Regions from separate parts of the Robertmurraya beringensis genome, predicted to be linked through region 2. Evidence: riboswitches for the same ligand, from Rfam matches in the RefSeq annotation. Region 2 holds a riboswitch; the other holds the start of a gene.

Region 1 (6,300 bases), on a different contig from region 2:
TTCTCATCAAAGAACAGAATGAATTCTGTTCTTTGATGAGAAGACCACCAAGCAAAGCGCGGTAGTTACCCTTACGTTCTTACACTAGTAAACAAGTTAAATGCGACAACTATCTTGACAAACACCGCTTTGGTGTAACGAAAACTTTTTAGAGAGTGTATGATTTTGTCCATTTTTTTACCTCATGTTTAATAGTGTATATAAGCTCAGCCATATTTCTGGTTGTCCTTTTTCATATGGTTTTACTATACCAGTAGCCAACCTAGAACGTAACTGCACTTGTGGCTTCGACCCCGTCACCTAAAATAAAGCCCGCTAGTTACTAGCGGGCTCTCCAATGTAAGAAAGAATATCTAGCTATAAAATACCAATAAACTACATTGAGTACTCAACCCGGACAAACTAAAACTGCACTAATCAGGTTTTCGTAACTACCTAGTAAAACTTTTCTGGTCACAGTTTAAGCATTTTTTAAACTATGTTATTTGAAAATCTATATATTTCATCTTGATATTCAGAAACCTTTTGTTTTACTTGTTCTATTTGATTTCTAGACGGCTTCTTCTTTATTGTTTGATAAATGGCAAATGTACCAATTATTGAATCATTTTTAAAAAAAGGAACTGACCAAACTGATTGGAAACCTCTTTCCAAAGAAATTCGCCTCTCATGAATACATTGTGGATCCGAAAAAATCTCAGAGTAAACAATGTCCCTTGAAGCAATTGCTCTACCACAAATCATTTCATGAAACAGTTGCTTATCATTTATATCCTGAAAAAATTCAAAATATTGTAAAGGAATATTGGGTGCAGCCCCATGATAGATCTTGTTTTCCTCTTTCACATAAAAAAGGATAGTAGCAAAACTATTAGGAATAAATTCTTCTAAATCCAGACATAGTTTACCTAACTTCACTTTTGCATCTAATACCATAAATTCCTCTTCGGTTATCCCATTATTGATTAACGCCTCTAGATGGATTCTTAGATTATTCTCTTTTTTAGCAAGCAAAGGATTTATTTTTTTTAGTAATTCTTTAATTTTTTTATTTGACGAGTATTCCCTCATAAAGACAACTATGTTCTTATTTTTCATTTGTTTCTCCTATAATATTTCATATTATTTTAATCGTTTTTTTCTACCTCTCTTTATAAAATTTTTAATTTATCTGAGCTTGAAGTAATGAGTGAAGTGTTAATAACTAACAATAAAAAGCCCACCAAAAGATTGGTGAGCTTTAATAAAATAGGAAATAATCCTACCATTTTATTAATCCAACCCTTTCGGTAACCCGGCGATCATTGCTGTACCTAGCTTTAGACCCGTAGCTTTGCGTCCTTATTTTTCAATAAGTTTGCCATTATCGATGGTATATTTTCTTTAAAAATCTCTAAAATAATATTTTCAATTTAATCTGCAAAAGTAGTAGCATATACCCATTAAATTTATCATTATACAGTAATAGGATGCAATATCAAGATTACTAAAATACCTTAAAACTTTGTAGGGTAAGGTTCTACCACTAAAAGCCCTAATTCATGATAAAAAAAGAGGTTGACGGTAACCATCCGACAACCTTACTCTAGAAAGGGTTTTACCCCTTTAATACTTCATAATGTCTAATAATATCATTAGCAAGTTGGCTTGACTCCTCAAGACCACATACTTGTTGAAGAACATACGACACTCCATGTTCGTTAATCATTGACTGAAGCTTTACTGCATCTTCATCATCTTTGTAATCAAAAAGTAAGGCTGCAGCAATAGCCTTTGCTAAATTATCGTAAGAAAGGCCCGCTTTTAGAGCTTGTAGGGCTGGACGAACGAGTCGATCCTCTGGTCCAAGCTTTCTTAACGGGGAACGACCTACTCTTGTCACACCATCATGCAGATGAGAATTCTCGAAACGTTTTATGATTTTCTCAATATATTTCTGATGTTCTTCCGGATCTAGATCGTACTGTTTGATTAAATAAGCACCCGTCTCACCAAGTGTGGCCTTCACCTGATTGTAGATATCCATATCCGCTAGAGTTTGGTCAATCGTTTCTTTTTTTGCCAGATAACCGAAATAAGCAATAACGGCATGTCCTGTGTTAACCGTAAACAGCTTTCTTTCAATAAATGGAGCTAGTTCAGGAACGATAATCATTCCTTCAATAGGAGGAATTTCTTCTTTCGTTTCTACCACCCATTCATGGTAAGGTTCAACAAGTACATCGAGAGAACCTTGATTATTTTGAATCGGTACGATACGGTCAACAGCAGAATTTAAAAATTCTACATGAGCAAGTACCTTTTCTTGCGTTTGATTATCAAGATGCTCTAAAATATAACCCTTTAATAAGTCAGTAGCGGAAATTTGATTTTCACAGGCAATGACATATAGCTTGTCACTATTCTCTTCTACCCTTGCAGCCAATCCCTTTGCAATTAAAGGCGCTATTCTCGGGAGAATGTTAGGTCCAATAGCCGTCGTTAAAAAAGCTGCCTTCTTGATTGTTTCTATTACTTCATTTTCCTGTGTTAAATTATTCAATCCTGAAACATTCTCAATAAGAATACTCTCTTGTGCATCTGTGGCAAGCTTCACTTTATATTGTTTTTCATCATTTAATTGATTAATGATTGGTTCGGCAATGTCTACGAAAGTAACATGGTATCCTGACTGAGAAAAAAGGGCTCCAATAAATCCTCTCCCGATGTTACCTGCTCCAAAATGTACTGCTAATTTCATTACATCATCCCTCTATCATTTATTTTAAAATTCGACTGTAAATAATTCGAAAAAATAGACTCTAATCTCTTATAAATTAGTTCTTCATTTGCCGATGAAAAAATCAAAATAGCTTCATCGGTTTCAATAATATTTGTACTAATTAAGCTAATAATCTCCTGCTGTCTGTTGCTTAACTCTAATGGGGCCAGCATGAGCAATAGGTTCTTCATCATGACCATGTTTCCATCCATTCCCCTAACCAGACAAGGATTAGGCAGATGAGCAATTTGGAAAATCAGCTCACGCACATGCTCATTTCTTGCATGAAATAAGGCTAAATTGGTCTGAGGAATCCCGAGCCCCCCTCTTTTTTCCCTCTCTTTGAGCGAATAAAGAATGTCCTCAGATTCAGTCACTAGATTCTCTTTCTCGGCAATCTGCAACATTTTATTAAGGATCAATTCCTGGCTTTCCGAATGGTTCATCCTGTAAAATCGGTAATTTTGCATGATAGACTCTATACTATGTTGAATACTCTTAATGTCCTCTAGCATGTCATGCAAATCGATGTTTTTCTTAACAACAGATGAAGGTACAGAATGACGTTCGATCTTTTTGTATTTTTCACCCTTTGCTATGGCTTCAATATTATTCTGTATAAAGCTTTTAATCGTATCAATGTTCTCCGTACTCAATAACGGGTTCACTAAAATGTATTCTTTATTGATGAAAGGCAATCTTACAGTGGAAATAATCACGTCATATGCTTGTAAGTTCACATGTTCCGATATTTCTTTAATCGACTTAATATCAATTGAATCAATTTCTGCTATTTCTTTTTTGATTCTACTAGCCAACATCTTTGAAGTCCCGATACCGGTAGGGCAAATCACCAAGGCTTTAATGGTCAAATGCTCTTCCTGCATTAATAATGCGGAACCGAAGTGTAACACCATAAAAGCAATCTCGTCCTCAGGAAAATAGTCAATGGACTTAAACTCTTCCTTCACACTATTTTTTACTGCCATAAACAAAACCGGATACTTCCGTTTGATTTCTTCTTTTAGTGGATTAAACGACTCCATTTTCTGTTCGATACGAAAGAGCGCTGGCTCCATATGGGCAAGCAACCCTTGAAATAAGGAGAAGTCATCCGTTAAATTGACCTGAAGCTGATTAGAAACAGAGCGAATCACATTTTTAATCAGCTGAGCAAGTAATATGTTTTCAGGTTCAGCCTCAGCACCTTGAAGCTTTGTACCTTTTAGAATCAATGCTAAAAAAAGAATATCTCTTTTTGTAAGGCTCATATCAAGCTTTCGTTCTAACTCACGACTAATCATCAACATCAGATCATATTCAATCGCAACCTCTTTTTCTTGTAAGATTACATCCTCTTCCAACAAAAAGTGAGCATCCGTTCTCATTAAAGTGATATAAATATGTAAGACTACTTCCAAGTATGCTCGATCTGTTACTCGGACTTGGGTTTTATGAAAGGTAGTATTGACTAAGGTAAGTACTTCTAATAACTCATCATGATAAAAATAATGAAGAATCTTTTCCTCGGATGGACTTCCCTTTTCCAAAATAAATAGCTTTTCTATTAACTCATCGTGAAAATACTGTAGAAAAAAATGGACAAGTGCTCTTCGTTTGTTCGCCTCTGTACCATGCAGTTCTACTCCTACTCCTCTTTTCCTTGTTAACTGTAATTGAAAAACCTCTAGCCATTCCGCCAGTTCGTCCAGATAAATGGCTAATGTTGCTGAACTGACACCAAGGTGAGTGGCTAACGTTTGAATTTTAAAATGTTCTTCTTCATATACAGCCAAAAGTAATCGAAGCTTTTTTTCGAGAGGAGTTTGATCAATTGGAGTACTCCCTGCTATATGCTGAATTAACCTGTATATCTGTTCATTCTTCCCCTCAATAGAAAGACCTTGATCCATGTTGCGTGTTAGCCTTAGTCCAAACTTCTCCATGATCCTTTCTGTTGCCTTTAAATCACGTTGTATCGTCCTGGTACTTACATTTAGGGAAGAGGCAATTGAGAGAACGGTATGTTTTCCAGAAGTTTTAATAATCAATTCAATGATGGCTTTTTCCCTTGAGGTTATATCCACGGTATCAACTCGTTCCTGAGTGAAATAACTAGAAAATAGAAAAGCGCAGACATACGCTTTTCTATTTTTTATTTCTTATTTACTTTTTACCAATAATATCGATAATCTCTTGAGCTGTTTTTGCTTGAGCCATTTTTTCGATATTTTCCATATCGGAGCAAGTAATTGCGATACCAGAAAGGATTTCAAGATGTGTACCGTCTTTTCCAGCAATACCGAAGATTAAACGTACTTTCTGTCCATCAAAATCCACGCCATTCGGAACCTGAAGGACAGTAAATCCTGATCTAATAACTGCCTTCTTCGCTTCTTCTGTTCCATGGGGAATCGCAACATCATTTCCCATATACGTAGAAGTCATGTTATCTCTCTCAATCATCGCTTCGATATAGCTTTCATCGACGTAACCTGCATTCTTTAATGCTTGACCGGCAAAGCGAATGGCTTCTTCCTTATTGGCAAACTCCTGATTGATAAAGACATTTTCAGGACGAAGCAAATCATCGTTATGTGATTCTTCCTCATTCAAATGATCGGTAGCATTCTCTTCTGCATCTTCAACGACTTCATGAAGAGTGGAACTTGCTGGAAATTGCAACTCACTAATGAGCTTATCGTACTCAGGACTTGAAAGGAAATTATCAACAGAAATATGATAAGCGTTTGGTACTTTGTTTTTTGCTCTAGGAGTTAGCTCCTCCTGTGTAATGACAATTTGAGCGTCCGCTGGAAGATTACTAATAGCCATATTGGTAACCCCGATATCCATTCCCGCTTCTTTTACTTTTTTACGTAACAACGATGCTCCCATAGCGCTTGAACCCATTCCAGCATCACATGCAAAGATAATCTTTGTAACATTGTCAGGGATAGCTCCTTGATCTGTAAGTACATTTGATACAGAGCTTTTCTTCCCTTTCATTTCTTGCATTTTTTGAGCGGCTGCTTCTAGGTCATCTTCCCCCTGTTTCCCCGTTTTCAGAATAAAGGAAGAAACAATAAATGACACGACTGCTGCCACAATTACACCAGCAAAGTTTGCTATATATGCACTTGCATGATGTGGGGTAACCGCAGTAATGGCAAGAATACTACCTGGTGATGATGGAGCAAATAATCCACCGCCTAATAGAACCAATGTAAATACTCCACTCATTCCACCTAGGATGACAGCGAAAAATAACATAGGGCGCATTAAGATATATGGGAAATAAATCTCATGAATTCCACCGAAAAAGTGAATGATTCCTGCACCTGGTGCTGATTTCTTTGCTGTTCCTTTTCCAAAAAACATATACGCAAGTAGGACACCAATTCCAGGACCTGGATTTGCTTCAAGAAGGAACAGAATGGATTGTCCCGTTTGTTTTACTTGTTCCACACCAATGGGTGAAAGAACTCCGTGATTAATCGCATTATTCAAGAACAATACTTTTGCTGGTTCAATTAGTA
Region 2 (12,812 bases):
ACCACCTATTTCAGCTATTCCTGCACATAAAAACAATATGAATGCACTGATAATTGAAACCACTTCCTGTTTTGTTTTAATGAATTTTCATTACATAATATTACCACAGTCAGAAATCACTTCAACGGAACATAACCTGTTCGCTCAACAATTTCCTGCCCCTGCTCTGATTGTATCCATTGGAGAAATTCATCAAGATGAGGGTTTTGACTGTTCCCTGTAATAGCGAAGAAATTGGCGACAATTGGATACGTCTCGCTCTGGATATTTTCTTTTGTAGGAAGTACCCCATTTACGGAAATATTCTTTATTTTTCCATTCTGCACCATCTCCTCTGAAAAATGTCTGAACGAGTAACCGATAGCATTTCGACGGTTTTGATAATTACTCGTTTCCCGAATGATGCCTCCCATTCCGGAAACGATATCCTTTGATGGCGGATCCATAATGGGGATATCTCCCATAAAATTGATTAGTGCTGATTGACTGCCACTTCCTTCTGGTCGTTGGAAGGCACGGATTTCTTCGTCCTTTCCTCCTACTTCCTTCCAGTTGGTAATTTCTCCTGAATAGATCCCTTGAATTTGCTCAACCGTTAGCTCCTCCACTGGATTGTTTTTGTGAACAAAAAACACAAAGGCTTCTCTTCCAATCGGGGTTAAAGTTAGTTCCACTCCTTGGAGTCTAGCATTCTTCATTTGTTCCTCAGACGGGTGTGCCATAAAAACCATATCAACCTCACCTTTTACTAAACGCTCAAACGCAAAACTCGTTTGAGTCGAAACCACTTCACTTTCATCTAATGAATATTCTTTTTCCGGGTAAACAGCTTGAACAAATCCTGCATATACCGGATAAAGAGCCGTGGCTCCATCTAGAGTTGGAGGATTTTCTTCAATGTTAAACGTAGAAGCCTCATCTAACGTTACCACCTTTGAGTTTTCAACAAACGGGAGATATTGAGATAAATCCACATCTTGCGTACTTACCACTTCCAGACTTTTTAAATAAGATTGATAAGCTTCAAAGCCACCCACCACACATACAGCCAGAGCCAGAAATCCGATTGAGAGTCGTTTTACTACCTTTTTCTTCAATTGGTCATAAATACCTAAGATTGAAATAATCATTAAACCAAGTGCCACAATAGGGGTAAAAATAGGATAAAACTCGGACGATCTTGAGATTGTTAGAATGATAGTTCCATAGAATCCAATAAACCCAAAAACGAAAACAACTACAATCGCTCCAAATAACCTCATAATTCCCTCCTGTTAAACAAATAGTGTATTTTTACACTAATTATAACTATATTTCCAATTGAAGGAAAGAGAATTTGGAAAATTTTATAAACAAATTAAATACCTTCCATCTAAAAGCTTTTGGAAGGTATTTTACTCCACTATTTTCTTTCTTAAAAGAACTTCAATCTCCTCTGCCGGAAGTGGCTTACTAAAGAAATACCCTTGCGCTAAATAGCAGTTATTTTCTTTTAAGAAGGAAAGTTGCTGTTCGTCTTCTACTCCTTCAGCAATGACCTGAAAACGTAACCGATTGCCCAATTCAATGATTGTTTTTACAATCTCTTCTCCATCCTTATGCTGATTGATTTCATCAATGAAAGATTTATCAATTTTTAACTTATGAATGGGAAAATGTCTTAAGTAGTTAAGAGAAGAATACCCCGTACCAAAGTCATCAATAGCAAATCTTACCCCGAGTTCTTTAATTTCTTTCATAATGCTCAGTGCTTGATTCACATTGCTAGTTACACTTTCGGTAATTTCTAGTTCAAGATATCTCGGAGGTAGGTCCGACTCCTCTAGTATCTGATTGACGGATGAAACAAAGTTTTTCTCTCGAAATTGTAAGGGAGACACATTAACTGATACACTCTCAATCGGTAAACCGAAATCAATCCATTGCTTACACTGTGTACAAGCCGTTTTTAATACCCACTTTCCAATCGAGAAAATGAGGCCTGTCTCTTCGGCAAGTGGGATAAATTCTGCTGGAGAGATAAAACCATATTTAGGGTGTTGCCAACGGACCAATGCTTCTAATCCAATGATTTGATTGGATACAAGGTTTACCTGAGGTTGATAATGAAGGCTCAACTCGTTATTGTTAATAGCATTCCGTAGCCCAGTTTCTAATTCCATTCGCCTTTGATTACTAAGATTTAGAGAAGAAGTGTAATATTGGTAATTATTCTTTCCATTTTCCTTTGCATTGTACATGGCAATATCTGAATTTTGGATAATCGCTTCTACATTATCTCCATCTTTTGGGTAGACACTTATTCCTATACTTGTTGAAATGAACATTTGTCGGTCATTGATTACAAATGGGGAAGCTAACGTAAAAATGATTTTTTCCGCTATCTCAGACACTCTAGACCGTTTACCAGTTTTTAGGACAATAATAAACTCGTCCCCTCCATAACGAAAGATACTTCCTTCCTCACCTATAGAGTTCTTTAGTCTCGTAGCTACCTTCTGTAATAATAAATCCCCAAAACTATGTCCATACGTATCATTGATCATCTTAAACCGATCTAAATCCAAAAACATGACAGCAAAGGATTGTCCTATCTTTTCGCTTCTTGTTACTGTTTCGTTTAAATGCTCATACAAAAGATTGCGATTTGCCATGCCGGTTAATGAATCGTAATATGCTAATAACTGAACTTGTTCTTCTGCTTTTTTCCGTTTTGAAATATCTCTGACTATGACTTGAGTAGCTTCTTCTCCCTCATAGGTCGTTAAAAACGCCATCATATCCGTATAAATGACTGTACCATCTAACCTTAGGATACGATATTCACTAATTTCAGATATCCCCTTTTTGACTTGCTTCATCTTTTCAATAGCCTGGTTTAGGTCCTCTGGATAGATAAAATCTAGCACATCTCTTCCCATGACTTCCTTAGAATGATGAGCCCCTATTAACCTTACGCCAGCTTGGTTCACGTAAATGATTTTTCTATTTTTATGTATCAAAGTTGTTTCAGGTGAATATTCGACTAGCTTCCGATATCTCTCTTCACTTTCTAATAGATCTCTTTCGGCTCTGTCACGTTCCGTAATATCTTGAACAATAACGACATACCGGCCTGAATCCTTTTCGTCAGCGATGGACACCCCTTTACCTTCGAGAAGAATGGTTCTCCCACTTTTATTCTTTATTCTAAATTTTATTGGTACATTTTGATCTTTTAGTATATAGCTGTACCTTAATTTTGTTATCTCTTCTTGGCTGAATATTTCTTTTACCGTTTTTCCAATGTAATCCTGTGGGTGATAGCCAACAATCGATAGAAGCGATGGAGAAATGTACTCCATTTTTCCATGCTGATCAATCACCAAAATTAAATCAGAAGCATTTTCTACAATTAGTCTGTAATAACGCTCATCTTTAATAATATCTTTGATCATTTTTTTTAATAAATTATAGAAGACAAACCCACTTAATATGATAAAAAACATGCCTTTTGACGTATTCATCCATTCAGGAAAATTATTTAGGTTTCTTGTGAAAATATAATCGGATAATAAAACCCACAAGCAGCTAATGGTGATATAAAAAATGACAAAGTGTAATGCTGCTTTCTTTGCTACGCCCCAATCCTTCCACATGCGAACACCATTTCCCTTCACAAATCCGAAACGTATTTTTCCTATTATTTGTATTAACTCATTAATAATGCAAAAAACTGGATAAACCTTATACAGGTCCATCCAGCTTCCATCTACTTCATTAAAGATTTGGCAAGGTCAGTCAAGAGCTTAGCAGCTCTTCTGTAAATGCTTTGCCACTTTTTAATAACAACCATTTTGATATTCCATTAAAGAAACCTGCAGATGGAGTGTATCCTTCGAACGAACTACTTGACTGCATTTACCTACTATCGATTGTCAATACTATAAGTGGAGGTGAAAATATTGAGTAAAAAGGCTGGCATAAAAATTCATTTGCTCCTGCTACTAATTGTAGTTGCTGTTTTTATTTGGTCGGCTATTAAACCTGTTGGTTATCGAATATGGACATTGGAGGTACTCCCTGCGGTTATTGGACTGCTTGTTGTGATTGCTATTTATAAAAAATTTCAACTCACAACCCTTTCCTACTTCATCATTGCTATTCTGTCCATTTTCACTTTTATCGGAGGGCACTATACCTACTCTGAAGTCCCCCTTTTTAATTGGATTAAAGATGATTTTCATTTCGAAAGAAATCACTATGATCGGTTCGGTCATTTCTTAAAAGGACTTTTGATCATCGTTATAAGAGAAATCTTAATCCGAAAATCATCACTATCAAAAGGAAAATGGTTAGCTTCCCTTTCCTTAAGTGTAGCCCTTGCTATTTCGGCTTTATATGAGATCATTGAATGGCTTGTGTCGATCATTACACATGGCGGAAAAGCATCGAAGGATTTTTTAGGCACTCAAGGTGATATATGGGATTCACAGTGGGATATGTCGCTTACCCTTGCAGGCTCAATCATTGCTTTGATTCTTCTTACTAGCGTACATAATAAATACTTGAGGAAAAAGTCCGATGGATAAACTATTTCAAGTAAGGAGGATATTATGAGGAATAAATTAGAAATGAATATTTTGAAAGCTTTATTTATTATCAGTCTTGGGTTGTTCATTAACTTATTAAGGAAACCACCTATTAAAGATTGGTTGCTAGTATTTTTTCTGAAAAGTTACTTCGCTACCTTTATTGATAACTTACTTGTAAGAAAAGGGTTCTTAAAATATCCTGTGAATCTAATCAGCGGCTTTGATATCAGTGTATTATTTAGTTATTTACTGTTCCCGATCTCATGTGTGTATTTTAACCAAATCACTAAAACCTCTAGCGTATTTGACATAGTAAAAAAATGTCTTTATTTTAGTGTTCCCTCTGCCATAGCTGAACACTTTCTTGAAAGGAAGACAAAATTGATAAACTATAAAAAATCGTGGAACTCCTATTATAGTTTTCTGTCGATCGCCTTTAGTTTTCTTATTGTACGAGCGCTTATGGGTATGATTAGAAGTTTATCTAAGACTCAATAAAGACTTTTATGAAATAAACTTCTTCAGTATAAAAGCCAATCTTCCCTTAAAGAAGATTGACTTTTATTTCATTTTATCAATGAACTATGAATAATCCCATCATCAGGTATCCAACATTTGTGATAGCTGAAAACAACCATTTCCATTTGAGATATTCGATTATTTTATACTGTAGTAAAAGTACTTCCATAGCATGTAAACAGATGAAGCATATAAAGAAATAAATTGCCCTAATTCGCAATCCTTTGGTTGTATAAAAACCATTCACGAAAATGAGTACGAGTAGAGGAATGATAGCATCTCGATAAAGTAAATACGCGGGAAATATATATGGATGGTTGAATGATTTTGTTTGTATGTTCCCTCCAATTCTTCCATCTATTCATAGATGAAGTATGCAGGCAAACAAAAAAGCATGGACCTCTATCCCAATGGTTTTAGACCTTTTTTTGAAACTCATAGGGTAACACCAATATAAATAGCTGTCCCCCACATGACAATTGCTGAGATTTTATTTAAGATCAATAAGAAGCGACCAGATTGATCAAGCCTACCCGACATTCTTCCGACAATTCCTAAGCCAAGGAACCACAGCCATGAGACCAGTATGCAAGTAATAGCAAATGCTAGTTTCTCAAAACCTAAATAGGCTAAGGAGCTAGTTCCAATCACTCCAATTGTATCTAAAATGGCATGAGGGTTGAGCAACGATACCGACATAGCAAAAATAACTTGTTTTTTCGGTGAAAAAGATATTCCACTCTCCCCTTCATTCATAGCTGGTTTACTATTCCAAGTAACAAATCCCATATAAATGAGAAAGAGGATGCCTGCAAAAAGCAAAAGCATTCTTAACCAATCATAGTCAAGAACCACCACCGAGACTCCTAAGACGGCTAGGGAAATAAGTAATGTGTCACAAATAGCCGCAGTAATAATCACCGGTAATGCCCCTAAAAATCGAGCTTGTGTCGCGCCTTGGTTAAATACAAAAACATTTTGAACTCCTAAAGGCAAGATTAATCCAAATGCTAAAATAAACCCATGAATAATTGCTTCAAACATGAAAACTCCTCCTGATGCTATTTCTTATAGTTTATAAGAAATAGTTGGATGAGTCTCTACTAATTGGAAAAGTCGAATTCCCTAAAATAACGGAATTCGACTTTTCCATTTTTACTTATTTACTTTCTTCAATGCCTTCAACGCTTTTCTTTCTAACCCATTTTCAGACGAAAATTCTACATCCGCTTTAGGTAAAGCATTTTTATTATTCTTAAATTGATTGTTTTTATTTTTCGCCATCTTGTCTCACCTTCCTTATCTTTGTTTGGCAATACGGTTTTAGTTTACTTATTTTTTTCATACGTATTCTCCTTTGAATAGAAGTGTAAACTTTGTACAAAATATCTTTGTTTAAAGGGAGGTGTTACTATGCCAAATCGTAATGATAACAAGACTAGAAAGATTGAGTCTGAAAGCGCAAAACGAGGAATGTCACAAGAGGAATACGCAGCTGAGTTAACAAGTAATAAAATGAAGGCCCAACAGAAAAAACAAAAGTAACACCATAAGGCAGGAATTAGTTCCTGCCTTATTTATTTGAACACAATACGTTATCTTTTACATAATACAGCGAATGATGAGATCAAATGGCTATTTATGGGTAGAAATGTTATGTATGCAAGAGGGACATTCCCTCTTGCTATTATTTATTTCGCAAATCTATGGTTTCCAATTGTAATCGTGGTTTCACGAGAGAACACCCAGTCGCTTGCGGCTGTTTGTGGATTGTAAAAGTATAATGAACCTTGTCCTTGCCCTTGGAACGCTAGCGCCTCGTCAACTGCACGCTTTGATTCTTCATCTGCTGCCTGGTTAATAGTTCCATTTTTAACAGGTGTAAATGCATAATAACCTTGGTCGATTTGATAAATGACTTCACTTACTGTATTAGGAAAATCTGGGTGATTCAGACGATTTAAAATCACTGTCGCAACAGCTACTTTCCCTGCGTAAGACTCCCCTTTAGCTTCCGCACTTACTAGTCTCGCTAATAAATCCTTATCAGCTGCTGACAAATTAGTTGCAGGAATCACTAGCTTTTCACCTGGATATAATAGTGATGTCGTTTTGTTATTTTGCTTCATTAAATTTAGTACAGATACACCATACTTTGACCCGATATTCCAGAACGTATCTCCTTTTTGTACTACATGTGATTGAGTTGCAGCACCTGCTGCTGATCCGAATCCAACCAATGTAAATGATAGAGTTGAGATCACTAGTAATTTTTTTACCATTTTCATAGTTTGTACCTCCAATTGCTGTTTTCTCGAACAACTAGTAGATTACCAGATGTAACATACCGTTTCATGAACCAAAATTTCCCTTCAATTAGTTAATTTTCCCAATAGCAATAGCATCAACGGTTCATAAGCTTTGAAAAGGATCAAATTTCCAGCAATGTCTCTTCATTTTTTTCTTGATTCGAGGGATATTACAGGTATATTTCTAAATGATGACAAGCTTTTTGGTCAAAATTTTGCCTAACCCCGACTCTTATTTTCCTCCACAAATTAAAAGTAGAGCCTATTGACTCTACTTAATTGATCTCCTTTAGTACCTTCATGATCGCTGACCAATCTAAATCTCCCCAGCCTTTTTCGATCGCATAACTGTAGTGAGATTGCGCGAGATTAGCAATTGGCAACAGGGTGGATACCTCATTCGCTGCATCAATCATTAGGTTCACATCCTTTAATCCTAGCTTTAGCTTAAAGCCAGCAGGATCAAACTGTTCATTTGTCATCATTTTTCCATAAGTATTATAAACTGGAGATGCAAACAGAGAATTAATAATTTCTAAAAACTGCTTTGGTTCAACTCCATGTTTCTCTACCATAACCAAGATCTCTGATAAGGACTCTAGCATGGAAACAAGTAAGAAGTTGTTTCCTAGTTTAGCCACATTTGATAAATACCCTTGTTCACCAACAATAAAAACATCTTGCCCTAACGATTGAAGGATGGGTTTTACTTTCTTCCTTGCCTCTTCTGGACCTGCAACTATAAAGCGTAAAGCAGCTGCTGCCGCTGCCTCAGGACGACCTAAAACGGTGGAAGAAATAAAATGTTGACTGGCATTTTCATGGTCAACCGTTAGTTTTTTTGCCAAGTACACACTGATGGTACTGATAGACACATGAATGCCTCCTGGTTGTAACCCCGCAAGTATTCCTTCCTCACCAAACACAACGTTCTCCAATGCTGTATCGTCAGAAAGAATAGTAAGTACGATATTCGTTTGTCTTGCTGCTTCAGCAGGAGTGTTAGCTATAATGGCTCCTTTTGTGGTTAGGTCATGGCATTTACTTTTCGTCCGATTGTATACTACTAATTCATAGCCATTTTTCAAAAGATTTTCAGCCATCGGTAAACCCATATTTCCTAAGCCGATCAATCCAACTTTCAAAGTTTTCACTCCCTTTTAAATTTATTTACTCTTTCAAATAGTTCCTCGATTTCATTTGAAGATACCGGACGACTGAAATAGTACCCTTGGCCTTCAGAACAGCCTTTTTCTAATAAAAAGTCGAGTTGTTCCTTCGTCTCAATGCCCTCTGCAATAACATCCATATGTAAATCACGCGCTAATGTAATAACCGCAGAAACGATGGCTGCTTCATTTACATCATGTGGAAGAGAGCTGATAAAAGAACGATCAATTTTGATTTTATTTGCACGAAATTGTTTTAAATACGTCATTGAAGCATATCCTGTCCCAAAATCATCAATTGACACTTTCACTCCAATTTCTTGAAGCTTGCTAACTGCATTTTGAATTAAATATTCATGCTTACTTAACACACTTTCTGTAATTTCAATCTCAATTGATTCGGATGGTAGATCATATTCTGCTAGAATATCTTCCACTAAACTGGGGATATCATTTAAAACAAATTGTCTCACAGACACATTTACTGCAACAGGTAAATGTGCTAGGTTTGTCTCCCTCCACTTCTTTACCTGTAAACATACTTCCCGGAGAACCCATTCTCCTAACGCATCAATAAATCCACTTTCCTCTGCTAATGGGATAAATGTGTCAGGACTGATGTTCCCCTTCAGTGGATGCTTCCATCTGATGAGTGCTTCTAGACCAGTAAATTTACCTGTTGCCAATTGAATTTTCGGTTGATATTGTATAAAAAATTGCTCTTGCTTGATTGCTTCACGAAGTTCTCCTTGTAACATAAATAATTCTGTACCGTGCTTCGTGAGGGAATCATTGAACATTTGGATGGATTGTCCATCCTCGCCTTTTACACTATACATCGCAACATCTGCATTTCTAATTAATATGTCCCCTGTATGACCATGAAATGGGTACATACTGATCCCAATACTAGCTGATACGTAAAACTCTCTGTCATTTATTATTATCGGTTCTTTTATTTCTTGTAATATTTTTTCTGCCACTGCTTTTGGTTGTTTCTCAATTTTCATTTTTCTTAAAAGGATGACAAATTCATCACCACCCATACGGGTGACGATCCCTTTCTTCGGGATATTTGAGTTTATCCGCCTTGCTACTTCACTTAACACCTGATCTCCTACCGCGTGTCCGAAGGTATCATTAATAGGCTTAAATCGGTCTAAATCAATAAACAAAATCGCAAACTCATCTTGTCTACTAATTAAACGATCAATAACATCCTTTAAAAATCGGATATTCGGGAGATTTGTTAATGTGTCATGAGATGCCAAGTATTGGATTTCTTTTACCTGATTATCCCTTTCAATCGCTAATCCAGTTAAATAACTAAATACTTTAAGTAATTCGATTTCATACGACTTTGGTTTTCTTACTTCAGGATGATAGATCGCAAATGTACCGAATAATTCTCCTTTTGACGACAGAATGGGAATCGACCAACAAGAATGCAATTGATAGCTCAAAGGGATCGTTTTCCAATTAGACCAAGATGGGTCAGTTTCAATATCCGAGACAATTGCTATCTCTTTCGTGAAAGCAGCATGTCCACAAGATGCATAGTTCAAACCAACTGGAAACCGGTCGATTTTCTTTAAAAATCCATCTGGAAAGCTATGTGAATATCCGTTACGTAACCAATTCTCACTCTCTTCATAAAACATTATCGAGCAAATACTGTTACTAGATAGTACCTCCACAGCATTCACAATATTTCGAAAAACATCAATTAATGGTTCACCTGACGCAATCATTTGTAAGGCTTTATACTGTTTATCACTAATGGCTTGGTATTTTTCTTGCTCCGTAATATTTCTACCTACTACGACTAAACTATCTGCATAACCGTTCTCATCATAAAGTGGAATCTTTCTAACATGAAATGTATAGTCATTCCCATCCATACGAAACGATTCTTTTAATTGAAATTCTGTTTTACTTACCCACGCTTGATTGTCTGAATGAACACAAATAGGACCATAGTTCTCAAACTTTTTGTATTTCTGTGCAAGTTGTTCATCCGTTTTTCCCTTATATGCCCCTTCCTCAATATCAAATAATTGCAGGGTCTTTTTATTTGCTTCGATCCATCTTCCATTAACATCTTTTACAATTAAGTAATCATTACTTGTATGAAACACTTTCTCCAATAAATCGAATTTTTGGTTGCTCATGACATGACCTTCTTCTCTTCTGTTATATTTCTATTGTAATGTTAAAGGTGTATGGCCAATAAATTTAAAGAAATACAGAAAAGACCTATACCAAAAGGGATATAGGTCTTCCGATTATTCCCTTGGCAACTCAGCCATCCTAGTTCCTTTTGAACCTTAGACCTGTAGCTTTGCGTCCCCACCTTTCAATGAGTTTGCCTTTTTCAATTTTATTTTATATTTTAGCAAACATATTATAGAAGATTTGTCGAAAATAGTCGATAACTATGATAAAAGTCACTGTTTTTTTTAATTAAAAAATCGTTCTTTTTCCTCATTAAATATATAATTAATATTTATTGTAAAAACATGTTTATCAAATACATTTTACGGGTATCAGTTCTTGGGGAAATGTAAAAGGGGGAACATCTTATGGAACTTACATATCAAGCTTCTTTTGACTTAAAATACTTTATTGAAGAAAATAAAGATAAATTTAAGAACTCACTTCTTCTAGAGGCTGTAAATGTAAAAGATCGGATCGATGAAATACTAAGGATCGGTAATATCAACTTAGTCTCGAATGCTCAAAAGCTGGTCATTGACATTATTGATGGTAATGAAGATGCACTGAAAGCTTTTGCCAAGCAGGAGGGAATTGTCTGGGCAACCCATTCAATTGAATTATCCTTCAAACTGGAGTGGGTTCAAGCGATAAGGCGTACACTTTGGAGATTTATTCAATCGTTTAACAATCTTTCCAACAAATATGATTTGGATGACTTCTTTCATCTCGAGCTACAAATTAATAACCGTGTCGACCAGTTTTTGAATACTTTCTTTATCAGTTATTCAAATTACAAAGATGCCCTAATTGTTGCACAAAGACAACTAGTTGAAAATCTATCAGTACCTATTATTCCAATCACTTCTTCTGTATGTATTTTGCCTTTAATTGGGACCGTAGACTCCTTCCGAACGGCCATACTTGAAGAAAAGGTTCTCACAGAAATTGGAAGACTACGAATTCAAACGTTAATTATTGATTTATCAGGAATTGGCAATATGGAACCCGACGTGATCGATCATCTCATGAAAATCATCGATGGTACTTCCATGATGGGTTGCCATTCGATTATTACTGGTTTACGTGCCGAAGTGGTTAAAAAGATGATTCATTTAGATATTTCCTCCTTCTTTATGAAGACAAAAACATTAGGAACTTTACAACAAGCATTAAAGCAATACATTATTCAATAGAAAAACCAGGGTTTTTCCCTGGTTTTTAAATCGCAAATCGATGGTTTCCAATTGTTTCTATCACTTGTCTTGATAAAATCCATGTGTCCGTTGCGATTTCCGGATTATAAAAATATATAGCCTCTGAATCATTCTCTTTGTCAACTAGAGCCTCTTCTACCGCTTCCACTGATTCCACATCCGCTGGCTTGTTAATCTCTCCATTTTGAACAGGAGAAAATGCATACGTACCAGATACCTGCTCATATACAACTTCTTTTACTGTGTCAGGGAATTCTTCATGCTCTACTCGGTTAATAATAACTTCTGCCACAGCCACTTTCCCTTCGTACGGCTCTCCTTTTGCTTCCGCGCTTACGAGTCGGGCCATCAATTCCTTTTCCTGATCTGTAACATCAATTTCCTTTTCATATAATGTTGGAAATTTATCATGATTCTCTTTTATTAATTCTAGAGCAGAGTTATCCGTTTTGCTTACTACTTTCCAAGATGTTTCTCCACTTTTCACTGAAAGAGTTTGTTCAGCTGCGCTCGAAGTAGTTTCGAACCCAACCAATGTGAACGATAGAGTAGAGAGAACAAGTAGTTTTTTTAGAATGTTTTTCATAAAAAATACCTCCTTGTTGTCGATACCAAGAAGGTTACCAGATGTAATATACCCGTGCATGTTCCAATTATTGGACAAATAAATTTTATTGACACAATATATTGATAGACCGGGCTTTATCCACTAATATGATGGGTGTAATTACCAGGTTTACTTAAGAAAATAATGATTGCTTTTTTGTATATTACATCACTAGTGTTGCGTTAATTTAATTTGACTATTGG

The links. A riboswitch is a leader RNA that binds a small molecule or an ion and turns the genes downstream of it on or off. The one in region 2 is predicted to bind cyclic di-GMP.
Region 1: it holds a riboswitch for cyclic di-GMP, as region 2 does, so the genes downstream of both, ACFFHF_RS12280 (GAF domain-containing protein) here and ACFFHF_RS13300 (EAL domain-containing protein) in region 2, are expected to answer to the same signal.

Annotation. Positions count from the first base shown of each region.
Region 1 covers NZ_JBHLUU010000081.1:778-7,077, reverse strand. The annotation lists gene ACFFHF_RS12280 (GAF domain-containing protein) at 472-1,098, opposite strand; cyclic di-GMP riboswitch class I at 1,286-1,372, opposite strand; gene ACFFHF_RS12275 (mannitol-1-phosphate 5-dehydrogenase) at 1,598-2,740, opposite strand; gene ACFFHF_RS12270 (BglG family transcription antiterminator) at 2,740-4,848, opposite strand; gene ACFFHF_RS12265 (PTS mannitol transporter subunit IICBA) at 4,928-6,300, opposite strand, start outside.
Region 2 covers NZ_JBHLUU010000096.1:92-12,903, reverse strand. The annotation lists gene ACFFHF_RS13355 (YnfA family protein) at 1-54, opposite strand, end outside; gene ACFFHF_RS13350 (PstS family phosphate ABC transporter substrate-binding protein) at 117-1,262, opposite strand; gene ACFFHF_RS13345 (EAL domain-containing protein) at 1,395-3,740, opposite strand; gene ACFFHF_RS13340 (DUF2238 domain-containing protein) at 3,945-4,571, shown strand; gene ACFFHF_RS13335 (CBO0543 family protein) at 4,596-5,072, shown strand; gene ACFFHF_RS13330 (CBO0543 family protein) at 5,149-5,400, opposite strand; gene ACFFHF_RS13325 (LysE family transporter) at 5,529-6,137, opposite strand; gene ACFFHF_RS13320 (hypothetical protein) at 6,249-6,377, opposite strand; gene ACFFHF_RS13315 (hypothetical protein) at 6,507-6,638, shown strand; gene ACFFHF_RS13310 (cell wall hydrolase) at 6,785-7,381, opposite strand; gene ACFFHF_RS13305 (NAD(P)-binding domain-containing protein) at 7,678-8,547, opposite strand; gene ACFFHF_RS13300 (EAL domain-containing protein) at 8,553-10,742, opposite strand; cyclic di-GMP riboswitch class I at 10,864-10,951, opposite strand; gene ACFFHF_RS13295 (STAS domain-containing protein) at 11,154-11,981, shown strand; gene ACFFHF_RS13290 (cell wall hydrolase) at 12,007-12,588, opposite strand.